DNA from 3 places in the Desulfobacula toluolica Tol2 genome. Region 1 is predicted to be linked to each of the others. Evidence: riboswitches for the same ligand, from Rfam matches in the RefSeq annotation. Region 1 holds a riboswitch; each other region holds the start of a gene.
The links. Region 1 has a riboswitch for cobalamin ahead of TOL2_RS22225 (TonB-dependent receptor plug domain-containing protein). Riboswitches for the same ligand answer to the same signal wherever they lie in the genome.
Positions count from the first base shown of each region.

Region 1 (3,998 bases):
ACCAAATCAACCACGGTAAATCCAGGATATTCTATTTCAGGATACCCGGCAGCATTCCAATCAGTATCCTTCATGGGGCCCTGACTGCGAAAATGAAGCTTGCCATCCAACAGGCCGTCACTATAACCGATACCATAATTGACTGTATGATTTGACACGTTATGAATATCTTTTTGGGTTTTATCGGTCAATTCTTCTTCTGCACTGAAAATACGGGTTCCGTTTACAAAAAATTCAAATGAACGGTTCCATTTGAGGGGGATGCCGACATCATAGGAAAGCAGGTATTCCAATCCATGCATTTCGGCTCCCATGCCGTTTTTATAGGTTTTAGTATTACCGGACTGTTCGGTGATGATTTTATCATCCACATCTGAGTGGAAATAGGTTAGGTCTGCATTGAATCCTGAACTTGGTCTGGCATATCCCATTCCCAGATCATAGGTAACCGAAGATTCAGGGTCCAGATTGGGATTTCCCTTGGTAATCATGTTAACCCCTTCGACCAAGCGTTCTGAATATCCTGCCAGCTGGGCTGCAGATGGGGGAACAAAGGCCTTTCCTATAGTAGTGTGTATACGGATACCTGAATCAAAAAGATAATTCAAACCGGCTCTTGGACTAAAAGTGGAAAAAGACTCTGTTTTCGGATTAAAATCTGTTTTATATGCAGTCACTTCGGTTGAGACGTCAAATGTATCGTACCTCCCGCCCGCAGTAAAGGTCATGCGATTGTCCATGATTTTCCAGATGGTTTCAAGGTATCCGGCAATATTCCGGCGGCTTTCATCCGGTGAGTAGGGGGCTTTTCTGGTATTGTCCTTATTATAGCTTCTGGATTCTTTATCAATATCCTGGTAATCAGCGCCGAAAATGAATTTATGGGCTTGCCATGTAATTTCATCTTTGAGCTGTAAACCGATCCAGTTGATTTCAGAATCATAGCTTTGGTAGGGATCAGCCGGGGCAGAAGGCCAGCCTGCATAGTGTTTGTAGCTTTCAGATAGTTCCCGTGTTTTGTATCCTGTGATACCCAGGCGGTGACTGGCAGTAATTTGGCCTTCAGCAGTCACGTCAAATCCGTGGCGGTCTATATCCTTGTGACCGGACTCGATATCACCCTTAAAAATATCGCCAGGGGTTTTAATATCACGTCCTTGATAAGCATCCAGCCCCATGTCAACCCGCCAATTTCCTCCAAGATTTGCCCCCAGTCTTACATCGGCATTTTGGGTCATATATTCTGTATTGGCGCGTTTGTCTCCGTTTCCCATTTTTAAATCATCCTGCTGGTCATATCTTCGGGCTGATAGATCAAAATCGAAAATATCGTTCAAACTGCCGCCCAAAGCGGCTTTTTGAAAATTGGTATCAAAGGAGCCATATCCCAATTCCACCATTCCCGTCAGTTCACCCGTATTTTTTTTGGTAATCACGTTAACAACACCGCCCATGGCTTCACCACCGTACAACGAGGAGGCTGGACCTTTAAGCACCTCAATTCGTTCAATATTGTCACTTAAAATTGTGGATAGGTTGGTGGCACCGGCGGGCCGGCCGTCAATCAGAATCAATGAGTGTTTCGTGATTCCTGAAAATTCAGGTCTGAATCCGCGAATACCGATCCCGGCTAACGCACCGGGGTATTCAATCACCCCGATGGATGAATTTTTCTTTAGTTGTTCGGTAATGGTTTCACCAGTGGTCAGTTCAATTTCACGGGCATCAATTAATTCTATTTTAACCGGTAAGTTTTGAATTTTTTCTTCACTTCTGGTGCCGGTGACCACCATTTCATCCAATTTTGCAGGTTTTTCACCGGCAATTGCCGGGTTGACCAAACAAAGGCCAGGAACAATAAGGGTCAAGACGATCATGAGTGTGGGTATTCGTTTGTACATTTTCCCCTCCATAAAACAAGCGTCATCATAAAAAGTGAGGTGGGATAAAAAAAGCTCAAAAAAATTGAGTGTATCATCCCTTTGTCTAACCTGGACGGTCTCTTTATAGGCTAACGCCCGGTTTTACCGGGGTGTTTTACAAACAAAAATCCCCGGATCATTTTATTAATAAACGATCTGGGAGTCCCTGATTTTTTCCACAGATTCACATGTGCCATCCCTTTGTCCACGAGGAGTGACATTTCCTATTTCCAGGCAGGTCTTCTGACTTTCGGTTCATCCTAGTAGCTGTTCCTTCCCGGCATAAAACAGCCAGTGGTTTCTTTACAGCGTTCGTCTCCGATTACAGCGGCGGGCCCGTCCCTGATTCAAACAGGGTTCCCATATTATCCCATGTCGGGCACCTGAAAATTGTAAAAATACTTAAAAGAAAAAAAAGATGAAGTCAAATAAAATTTAAAAATTGTTTTTTTTAATCAAACAAAGCATTCATTTATTTTGAATCATTATGTTCATCCGGCTTTTTTCGAGTATTATCAATTGTTGTCAATATATTAAAAGCTTGGTGAATGGATAAAACAAACGACGCTGTTTATACTGAAATTATGCTTGACTTTTTCTTATTTGTCTTGTAGCACAGAGTAAATTTTATCTGGTGCCATCGGCTTAATAGGGAATTTCGTGTAATTCGAAAACGGGCCCGCCGCTGTAATCGGGGACAAATGCTGCAATATGCCACTGTTGATATAATGGGAAGGCGCAGCATGAGGATGATCCGAAAGTCAGAATACCTGCCTGGTAAAACATAGGAAAACCGTGTACGGCAATGCCGGTTTTTCATCGGATCTATTTGGATAAAAAAGGGACATCCTCGGGTCGTAAATTATTTACGGTTCGGGGATTTTTTATTTTTGGGCAGGGAATGTGAGAATGGAAAAAAAACCGTTAAAAATTGTTTATTGCTATACCCATATGTTTTCAAAAAAACTCTGGCAGAAAGCTGCTGCCAGGTTGAAAGATCAGGGGATTGATCTCATGTTTTTCAGGCAGGGATCAGATCCGGAAGGATTGAACAGCCGGCAAACCATCCACGGGGATGTGTTCATGGGAGAGGTGACCAAGGCATTGCCCGGATTCCGGCAGGTTCTGGATCAAGCCCGATCCTTTGAACACCGGATGCTGCTCAGTGAAGAAGGGGCGGATGATTTTTCCAGTTTTACCCGACAAGAAACCCTTAAGGTTCATGAATACCTTAATTTGCCCCATGAAAACAATTTTATCAATGCCATGCTTTTTATTGCATCCTTATGCAACATTCCGGTCTCATTCAATGATCCTGAAACCGTTGCCACCTGCGGCGTGTATCATCCTTCAGCAAATACCTGGTTTGGAACTGCAAATGAGTATATGAACTGGTATATTAGCAAAAAGGCGGACTTTATTCCTTTTGGATGTGCAGGGATTGTCTGCGCTTACAACCAGATTATTGAAGAAAACACAAAAGAAATAGACGCCCTGATAAGGATTCTTGAAACAAACGACCTGATACCCTTTTGTGTGTTTACCCGGGGCGAGGCCCATGCTCCGGATTCATATGATCAACAAAGCAATGCCACGTCTAAAAACCCGTATGACTGGATGAGACTGTTTGAAGCCGGTGATATCCGGCCTGATATTTTGCTCAACCTGCTTGCGGGAAGATTCCTTGCCCGGCCTGAAGACGGAAAATTTTTAAACAGCCTGAACATTCCTGTGATACAGCTTATCAAATCCTATGCTCACTCTGTCGATCAGTGGAAGGCAGACCCGGCAGGCCTTAAAAGCCACAGCATGATTTATTCCCTTTCCCAGCCGGAAATGAACGGGGTAATAGAACCCACCATGGCAGCCTGTGTGGAAGACCCCGGGGAAGGCGCAAGAACAGGCGAATACCGGTTTGAACCTGTACAGGAACGCCTGGAATCACTGGTAAAACGTATCCGGCGATGGCGAATTCTCCAAAAAAAGGCCAATCACGAAAAAAAAATCACCATCGTGCTTCACAACAATCCCTGCAAAGGAGTGGAATCCACCGTGGGCATGGCCGTGGGCCTGGAT
Region 1 covers NC_018645.1:4,966,206-4,970,203, forward strand. The annotation lists gene TOL2_RS22225 (TonB-dependent receptor plug domain-containing protein) at 1-1,901, opposite strand, end outside; cobalamin riboswitch at 2,139-2,324, opposite strand; cobalamin riboswitch at 2,538-2,714, shown strand; gene TOL2_RS22230 (cobaltochelatase subunit CobN) at 2,832-3,998, shown strand, end outside.

Region 2 (3,998 bases), 950 kb from region 1:
GGATTGATAAAGGACTGTCCGCTTGTCAGGACATTAAACTGCTCAGGATAAAAGCCCAAATCCTGTATAACAAAAAAGAATATGCAAAGGCAGCAGACGCATATGAAACGCTGGCAAAAAAAATGCTTGAACAAAAGACGGCCTCAAAAAACGATACCCCGGGCCAGGTATGGCTAATGCTTGGGTATTGCGCCATGAATGATCACCAGCTTACCCGGTCGCAGAAGGCTTTTTTAAAAGCATCCAAGTATAAAAAACAGCAAAAGTCCGCCCAAAAAGCCATTGCCTTGATAAAGGCAATGCAAACAAAACAGAACTGTCAGGTAATGTGAAATCATAATTTTGTTCATCAGGCGGCAGTTTCAAAAAACAAAAAAAGGATATTACAGCAATGACCAGTAAAAAAAATACAAATAAAGATGTTCCCATTATTTTAACTGCATTCGGCACCACTGCACGGGCATTTTCAACCTATGAAAAAATGGGCCAGGTGTTTGAGGCCACATTTCCGGAACATAAAATTCACTGGGCCTATTCCTCGAGAATGGTAAAATGCACCATGAAACGCAAAAAACAGCTTGATTTAAAAGATCCCATTGAAATGGCCCAAATTTTTGCCGAGCAGGGCCACCAATGGGTTGTCATGCAATCACTGCACATGATCTGCGGTCATGAATTCGACCGCTTAGTCACGGAAAGAAGCCATGCAAATATCCGCTCCTCCATTGGCCTGCCCCTGCTGACCTCTTACAATGACTATGAAAAAGCAGCTCTTGCCCTTGAGCCTATGTTCCCAAAAGATAAAGATGAGGCCGTCATCCTTGTGGGCCACGGTACGGACCACCCTGCATGGACTGCCTACCCTGCCATGGAAGCCGTGCTTCGCCGACACTATGGCAACCGTATATTCATAGGTGTGGTGGAATATTTTCCAGATATGGACGATACCCTTCAAAGAATAAAATCTGCCGGGTATAAAAAAGTCTGCCTCATCCCCTTAATGCTGGTGGCAGGCGTCCACTTCAAGGAAGATCTTACCTGCGAAGAAGACTCCTGGCAGAAAACCTTTGAACGAAACGACATCCAGGTCTCAGTGGTTGATCACGGCATCGGTTATATTGATGGCATTACAAAAATATTTTGCGACCATATATCAGATGCATTGGATGTTATACCATTGTAATACCGAATGTGTTTTACCCAAAAAATTCTGAACAAAGAACTATAACACTCGATATTTGAATAAAATGAAACATACACTTAAACAAGGACTTCTTATTTTTTACCTGATATGGGGCTTGTTTCTCTTTGATCATGTTTTTTGATGAAAACAACAAATTGATTCAGCATCAGAAATCCGTCACACAGGCAACTGACAGGCAAGGTTTAAAAATTTATTAAGCTCTCTCTGATAGAAAGTTAATAATATCAGGCTAAAAACGTGCGTGAAAAATTGAGGCCAATAAACACAATTTGTTTTTAACTTGACATTTCAAAGTTATTAGTTAATATTTTTTCCCGTTCAGGTGCTTAAAGCATTTAGCACAATAGGGAACCACGTTGAAATCGTGGACGGGCCCACCGCTGTAATCGGGGACGAACGCTGCAGTATACCACTGACCAAATGGTTGGGAAGGTGTGGCGCAAGATTGATCCGTTAGTCAGAAGACCTGCCTGAACATAGAGGGTATAAACTTTGAGGACGAAGTGACCCTTGTCAAATATCTAAGGATAAAAAAGGGAAATCCCTGGAATGAATAATTATTCAGTCCGGGGATTTTTGTTTTTCCGGACAGGCAATTTTACTTGTTTATAGGAGGTTTTTTCATGTTTAAGCATAGATTTGTTAAGTTGTTTGCAGTGTTATTGTTTATGTGGTCACTGCCTGCCTGGAGTGAAGAAATAGAACAGTCGGAAAAAAAGACGTCGATATTAGACACGATGGTGGTAACTGCGGGAAGAGTGGAAGAAAAAAAAGAGGATGTCACCACCAATATTACAATTGTGACAGAAGAAGAGATCCAGCAGTCTTTTGCCCAGGATCTGGGTGATTTGCTATCCAAAAAAGGGTTTATGATCCGGGAATATCCCAATTCACTTGTTTCAGTGGAAATCCGTGGTTTCAGGACTGAAACCCATGGTAATGATCTGGCCAGTCATGTTCTTATTCTGATCAACGGACGACGGGCCGGAACCGGAAATCTGGCAAAAATAATGCTGGGTAATGTGGAGAGGATTGAAATCATCCGTGGACCTGGGTCTGTCCAGTATGGTGCTTCTGCCATGGGCGGGGTTGTCAATATTATTACCAAACAAGGGGCCGGCAAACCTTCATTCTATGCGGAAGGAACTTTAGGCAGCTGGGACTATCAGCAGGCTTCAGCCGGAGCTTCCGGCCAGTTCAAGGCTTTTGACTTTTCATTTGATGCCTCAAAATCATCTCAGGATGATTACGACACTGCCAATGGCGACAAATATTACAACACGGGATTTGATTCAAAAAAGAGAGTTAGTTTCAATACCGGCTGGACGTTTGCGCCTGAAAACCGGATTGGATTCAGCTATACCGGGTATGAAGGTGATGGCATCGGAAATCCTGACTATCTGAGCAATAATGATTTGGACAATTATGTGGACCATGCCATCAAAACCTTTGATTTGGTTTATGATGGGCAAACAGCTGATGGATTTTTGATATGGAACCTGCGCTATTTTAATGGAAAAGATGAGTACGAAACCTTTGATCCGGAAAATTATGGCAGCAATAATTCCTACTTTAGAGATACAGATCAACAGGGTGCGCAGGCACAGCTGACGGCTAAGTGGGATTTCGCCCATATCACAGCCGGTGCTGACTGGACTAATTATGCCATCAGCAATACCTATACCATGGCCGGTGAAGAAAACACTTATGACAACCCGGCGGCATTCCTCATGGCAAAAATCAAACTGATGGACAACAAATTGATTCTATCGGCAGGGGGCCGTTATGATAAATATGAAATCGAAAGTGATGATGGTCAAAAGACTGATGAAACCAACTGGTCCAGCAATTTAGGAGCAGTCTACAAACTGGCACCAGGGTTAAGTGTACGGGCCAATTTTGCCGAAGCATTCAGAATGCCAACCGCAGACCAGCTTTACATGTTTAATGATTACAGCGCCTGGGGGTTTGGCATCTGGTCTGGAAATCCGGATCTTAAACCGGAGGAAAGCAAAACATATGAAATAGGCATGGATTTTTCAAGAGCAGCCTTTTCTTGTGGTATGACCTATTTCTACACGGATTTTAAAAATAAGATTGATTATTCTTATATCCCGGCTGAAGACCTTACCCGTTATGAAAATGTTGAAGGTGCCACCATTTCAGGCATTGAAGGCAGTCTGCAATTGGATATTGGAGCCCTGCTTGACTGGTCATATACACTGGCGCCCTACGGTTCATTTACCTATCTTACCGAATATGCGGATGACGCTACCAAGAAAGATCTTCAGTATACCCCCAATTGGACGGCATCCTATGGTTTAAAGGTTGCTAATTCCGATATCGGCTTCTCCGCAGGCCTGAATTTCAGCTATATAGGTGAGCAGGATATAACCGACTATGAAGGAACCGGTGCCACAGCACTGGGAAGCCATACTGTTGCTGATCTGACTGTTTCCAAAACACTTTTGTCCTTTGAAAAATATGGTGATGTTTCTCTTAAGGCTGAAATTCAAAATCTTTTCAACAAAGACTATGCGGTTGTTCAAGGGTATCCTATGCCGGGTCGTACATTTTTTGCCGGTTTGAAATATTTGTTTTAAAAGGATTATTAAATAATGAGATCAGATAATCGTCGTTTAAGCTTGTGCTTTTTTCTGACCGGTTTGATCCTGATGCTGCCCCTCCCATGTTCGGGAGGGGCTTTTCCCTTAACTGTAACAGATTCCGCACAAAACAAGCTCATTATACAAAAAAAACCCCGGCGCGTGGTCTGCCTGGTGCCCTATATCAC
Region 2 covers NC_018645.1:4,014,703-4,018,700, forward strand. The annotation lists gene TOL2_RS18290 (tetratricopeptide repeat protein) at 1-332, shown strand, start outside; gene TOL2_RS18295 (sirohydrochlorin cobaltochelatase) at 392-1,183, shown strand; cobalamin riboswitch at 1,508-1,692, shown strand; gene TOL2_RS18300 (TonB-dependent receptor plug domain-containing protein) at 1,828-3,807, shown strand; gene TOL2_RS18305 (adenosylcobinamide amidohydrolase) at 3,823-3,998, shown strand, end outside.
Region 2: another riboswitch for cobalamin. It lies ahead of TOL2_RS18300 (TonB-dependent receptor plug domain-containing protein); the one in region 1 lies ahead of TOL2_RS22225 (TonB-dependent receptor plug domain-containing protein).

Region 3 (3,998 bases), 1.1 Mb from region 1:
TAGATTTTTTTTTAAAATAACAGTAAAAACATCTGCAAATGAAATACTTGCAGAGCCGTTTGACACGGCAAATCCCACAAGAATCAACAGTGTTGGAATTAGAATACCAACAAATAATTGTTTTCTGCCTTTGTGTTTTAAATAGGATTGTCTCAAATCAATACGTTTCTGCTGGATTGCCGATAAATTGCTCATTGATCAAACCTTGTTGCGTCTGTGGAATAAGGATAAACAAATACGCCATGCTTCTTTAAATTGTAATCAACGTCCATAAAACGGGTTAAATATTCTTGATGTATAGATTCAGGATCAAAATCATGAAAAAGATCCGGATGAAACCATTTGGCCAGATATGCAAAATAAATCACAAAGCCTGAAGAATGCATAAATTGAGGGCTTATCATGTAAACCTTTTTGTTTTTTACGGCTTTGCTGGATGCAAGGACGGAAAGCCCCATAACTTTTTTTCTATAAGACCTGATAACCTCATTATTATCAACGCCTATGCCATAACCATTCAATATTGTATCCTGACATATGATGATATCAAGATCCTGTTGAATCAGCCATTCAGGATCAAGTATCCCTCCCCAGGCTCTGTTTAAATCTGCTGCAATATTTATCCCGCCAAGAATTTCATTTACTTTGGTCATTCCCGAAAATTTATCGGAGAGAGTCCTAATTTCATCAAACCCGCCGAAACTCCATTTAAAAAAATATTTTTTTCTTTGCGCCAAAGAAAGCTTGGAGGTTTTATTAACAATTTTGTTCATCACATTTTCAGACCAGTTAAGATAATCCATAGATTTCTTTTCTTCATTGAATATTTTACCCAGAATTTCAAAATTTTTTTTTATCGTATCCGGTTGAAACATGTCTAAAGCAATCACCTTGGTACGGGATTTTATTTTATCATTCATCCCTTTAAACCCCTCAAATGAAAAACTCATTGTAATCAAAAGATCAACATCAAGTTCTAATAACTTTTCGCAATTAATGTTATAAGGGCCAGGAGGTTCCATGGCAATAACAGTTAACTTTTCGATATCCGGATATAAATGTTTATCCGGTATAACCATATATCCTCTTCCAACCACTTTGTTCCAAACACCGATTAACCTGAGCGCTTCAGCAATACAGGTGCCACTAAAGGCTATACGATTAACCGGCTGTTTAATTGTGACCTCTCTCCCCATGGCATCAATTATTGTAATTTCATTTTGTCTTCCGATTGCATTGCCTGTAACAAAAAAAATAAAAAATAGTAAAAACAGACCGTATAATTTTAATACATTGTTTTCTCTAAGCATAAACTCCTCTTTCATCCACGAGAGAATTACTCCAACCGTCCTTTTCTCCTTATTTTAAAAACATGGCTCTATAATTGCATTTCCTTAGTACTGCGGATTTTAATTAATTCCTGAAGATATAGAACACAAATTTTGGGAATATGATAATGGTCATGTTTATTTTTTTAGCGCAATCGTCTATTTGATAAGGAAACAGCATTTTTCAAACATTTTCCGGGCGGGCAGCCAAAATATTGTTTAAATACTTTGGAAAAATGACTGAGGCTTCTGTAGCCAACCTTGTAAGCGATTTCGGTAACGTTCATTTTACCTTCATTCAAAAGGCGTCTGGCAGCCTCAAGGCGGTGGTTACGCAGATACTCAAAAGGGGAAATACCATGGAACTTACAAAAACAATGATGCAGTTTGCTGCGGCACATCCCCACGGAACGGGCAAGTTCTATCAAACCCGGTGCATTTTCCAAATCATGAGTTAACAATCGGGCGGCATGACAAACGCAATCAGCTTCATTGGGTGCTAAAACAGATTCTTCAGGATTTTGCCAATTTTCTATTTCCAGCTGTTCCATCTTGTAGGCTATCAGCTCCATGACTTTGCCTTCAATAAAAAATTTGCGGGTCAACCCGTGATAAGGACAATGCAGTATCTTGTCAAGTGCGCCCCACATGGGCTGAGAAATCATATCTGGAAAACGAAAAGAGGTTTCACTTATGTTTATCAATACGCTCATAAACTGATCCGGGTATTCCATTACAAAAGCTGACATCTGATCCAGGTCCATCAAAATCGATATTCTGATCACTCGCTCAAGGCCGATTATTTCAGTGTAACCAAGAGTGTCCGGGAAAGAAAAAAAACCGCTTTGCCCCTTTTTTACAAAAAACGATTCCTTAAAATATGGCGGATGTGACTCTATAGTCCCCGAAAGGCAGAAGCCGAATCCGAAAGAAGTACCAGACACTCCGCATTCCAAAATAGTCGGCTGGTTCAGGCTGTAATCCGCAATGACCAATCGAATACCGTAATTCAAATGAATAATTTCAATACTCCCTGTACCAATGGATGGGGGAATGTTAATCAGGTTTTTTTCTTTACTATTGGTCTGAGTAGATGGTATCAGTAATATCTTTTTCATTTGTGCTGCCTGCATCGGCATAACCCAAGTGCCATAACCGATTAGTTGAAACCCAGGATTCAAAGCTTAATAGAACCCGAGGTTTTCTTTGCGCCAAGGTATCCATATTGAATTTTAGTTTCTTGGCTTCAAGTATTATTTGCCTCCTGAGTCCATAATAAAATTTTAAAAAACGCTAACTTTCACATAGCTTGATGCAAAAAAAAATCCTCAACCAATATAAAATTGGTTGAGGATATCCGTTTTCATCCCTTAAAATCATAGTATGGCTTTCTCTGTCCACGAGAAATAAACCATTTTGTTCAGGCAGGTCTTCTGACTTCCGGTTCGTCCTACAACCGCCCCTTCCCACCTGAAATAATTCAGGCAGTGGATTTTCTGCGGCATTCGTCCCCGGTTACAGCGGCGGGCCCGTTCCCGATTTTCACGGAATTCCCTATTATGCTTTTAAGCACCAGAACAAAGTACTTAAGCTTATAATCACCGATAAAATAAAAGTCAAGCACAAATGAGAATATATCTATCTCAATTTCAGATAATGATCGGCTTATTTCATCAACTGAGAATTAAAACCGGACAAAAGCAAGAACACATAGTCGTCCTCACACTTATTAAGGCCACTTGGCAGATTACTCAATTCCTCCTATTTACTTTTTCAATTACTTCACCGTTTGTATCCTCCAGATAAAATAACCTTATTTCAAACATCCTTTGCATTTTAACGTTTCCTCCCAACATGAAACTCCGTCACCCCAAGAGGTGAAATAAACTGGTCGGTCAATGTTTTGGTACGAACCGAGTCAAAACCGGCCGCAAGCATGGCCCGGGGCAACACCTCTTCTTCAAAAGAGAAGTCCTGCCCCATCAACGAAGTAGGCAGCCAGCTGATAACCATATCAGTGGGTTGGGTTTTTTCCTCGCTCAAACCATCTGAAAAAACAATCAGGCTGCCACCGGGATTTAATGCAGCAAAGCACTTTTCCATAATTGGGGCCAGTTTTTCAGTTTCATTATAAAAATTCAAAGTATAACTGGCGATAATTGCATCATACCCCTCTCCAAACGGATCGACAGAATAATCCCCGCTTATGGTTTTCACCCGGTCTTCCATACCGTACTCCTTGATTGTCTCCTGTGCCACATCAATCACCACTGGACGATCAAACAAACAGCACTCTAACGTAGGATGTGCAGCAGCAACGGCAATCCCTATCAGGCCCGGACCGGCACCAATATCAAGAACCTTTTGCCATTGATCAAAATCGGGTAACAAGGAAAGCAAGCGGGCGATTCCTTGAGCCCGGCCGCAACGGCTACCGTTAATTGATTTGCGGGCAGAGTCCGCCCACACCTGTTCAGATACCATATCACGGCTGAGAGGAGCGCCCTCCTTGACCAACGTAAGCATCCTACCGTTCAGAGCCGGTTCGTTCCACTGATCATAGGCCAGCAGGGACTCGGCCAGGCCGGTATCTCCCCGGCTGGTAAGAAAACGCTCCGTCTGCTCAGTGTTGCAAAAAAGGCCGTCTTTTTTATACAAATACCCCAGTGC
Region 3 covers NC_018645.1:3,862,528-3,866,525, forward strand. The annotation lists gene TOL2_RS17575 (FecCD family ABC transporter permease) at 1-195, opposite strand, end outside; gene TOL2_RS17580 (ABC transporter substrate-binding protein) at 192-1,310, opposite strand; gene TOL2_RS17585 (helix-turn-helix transcriptional regulator) at 1,475-2,446, opposite strand; cobalamin riboswitch at 2,735-2,920, opposite strand; gene TOL2_RS17590 (methyltransferase) at 3,165-3,998, opposite strand, start outside.
Region 3: another riboswitch for cobalamin. It lies ahead of TOL2_RS17585 (helix-turn-helix transcriptional regulator); the one in region 1 lies ahead of TOL2_RS22225 (TonB-dependent receptor plug domain-containing protein).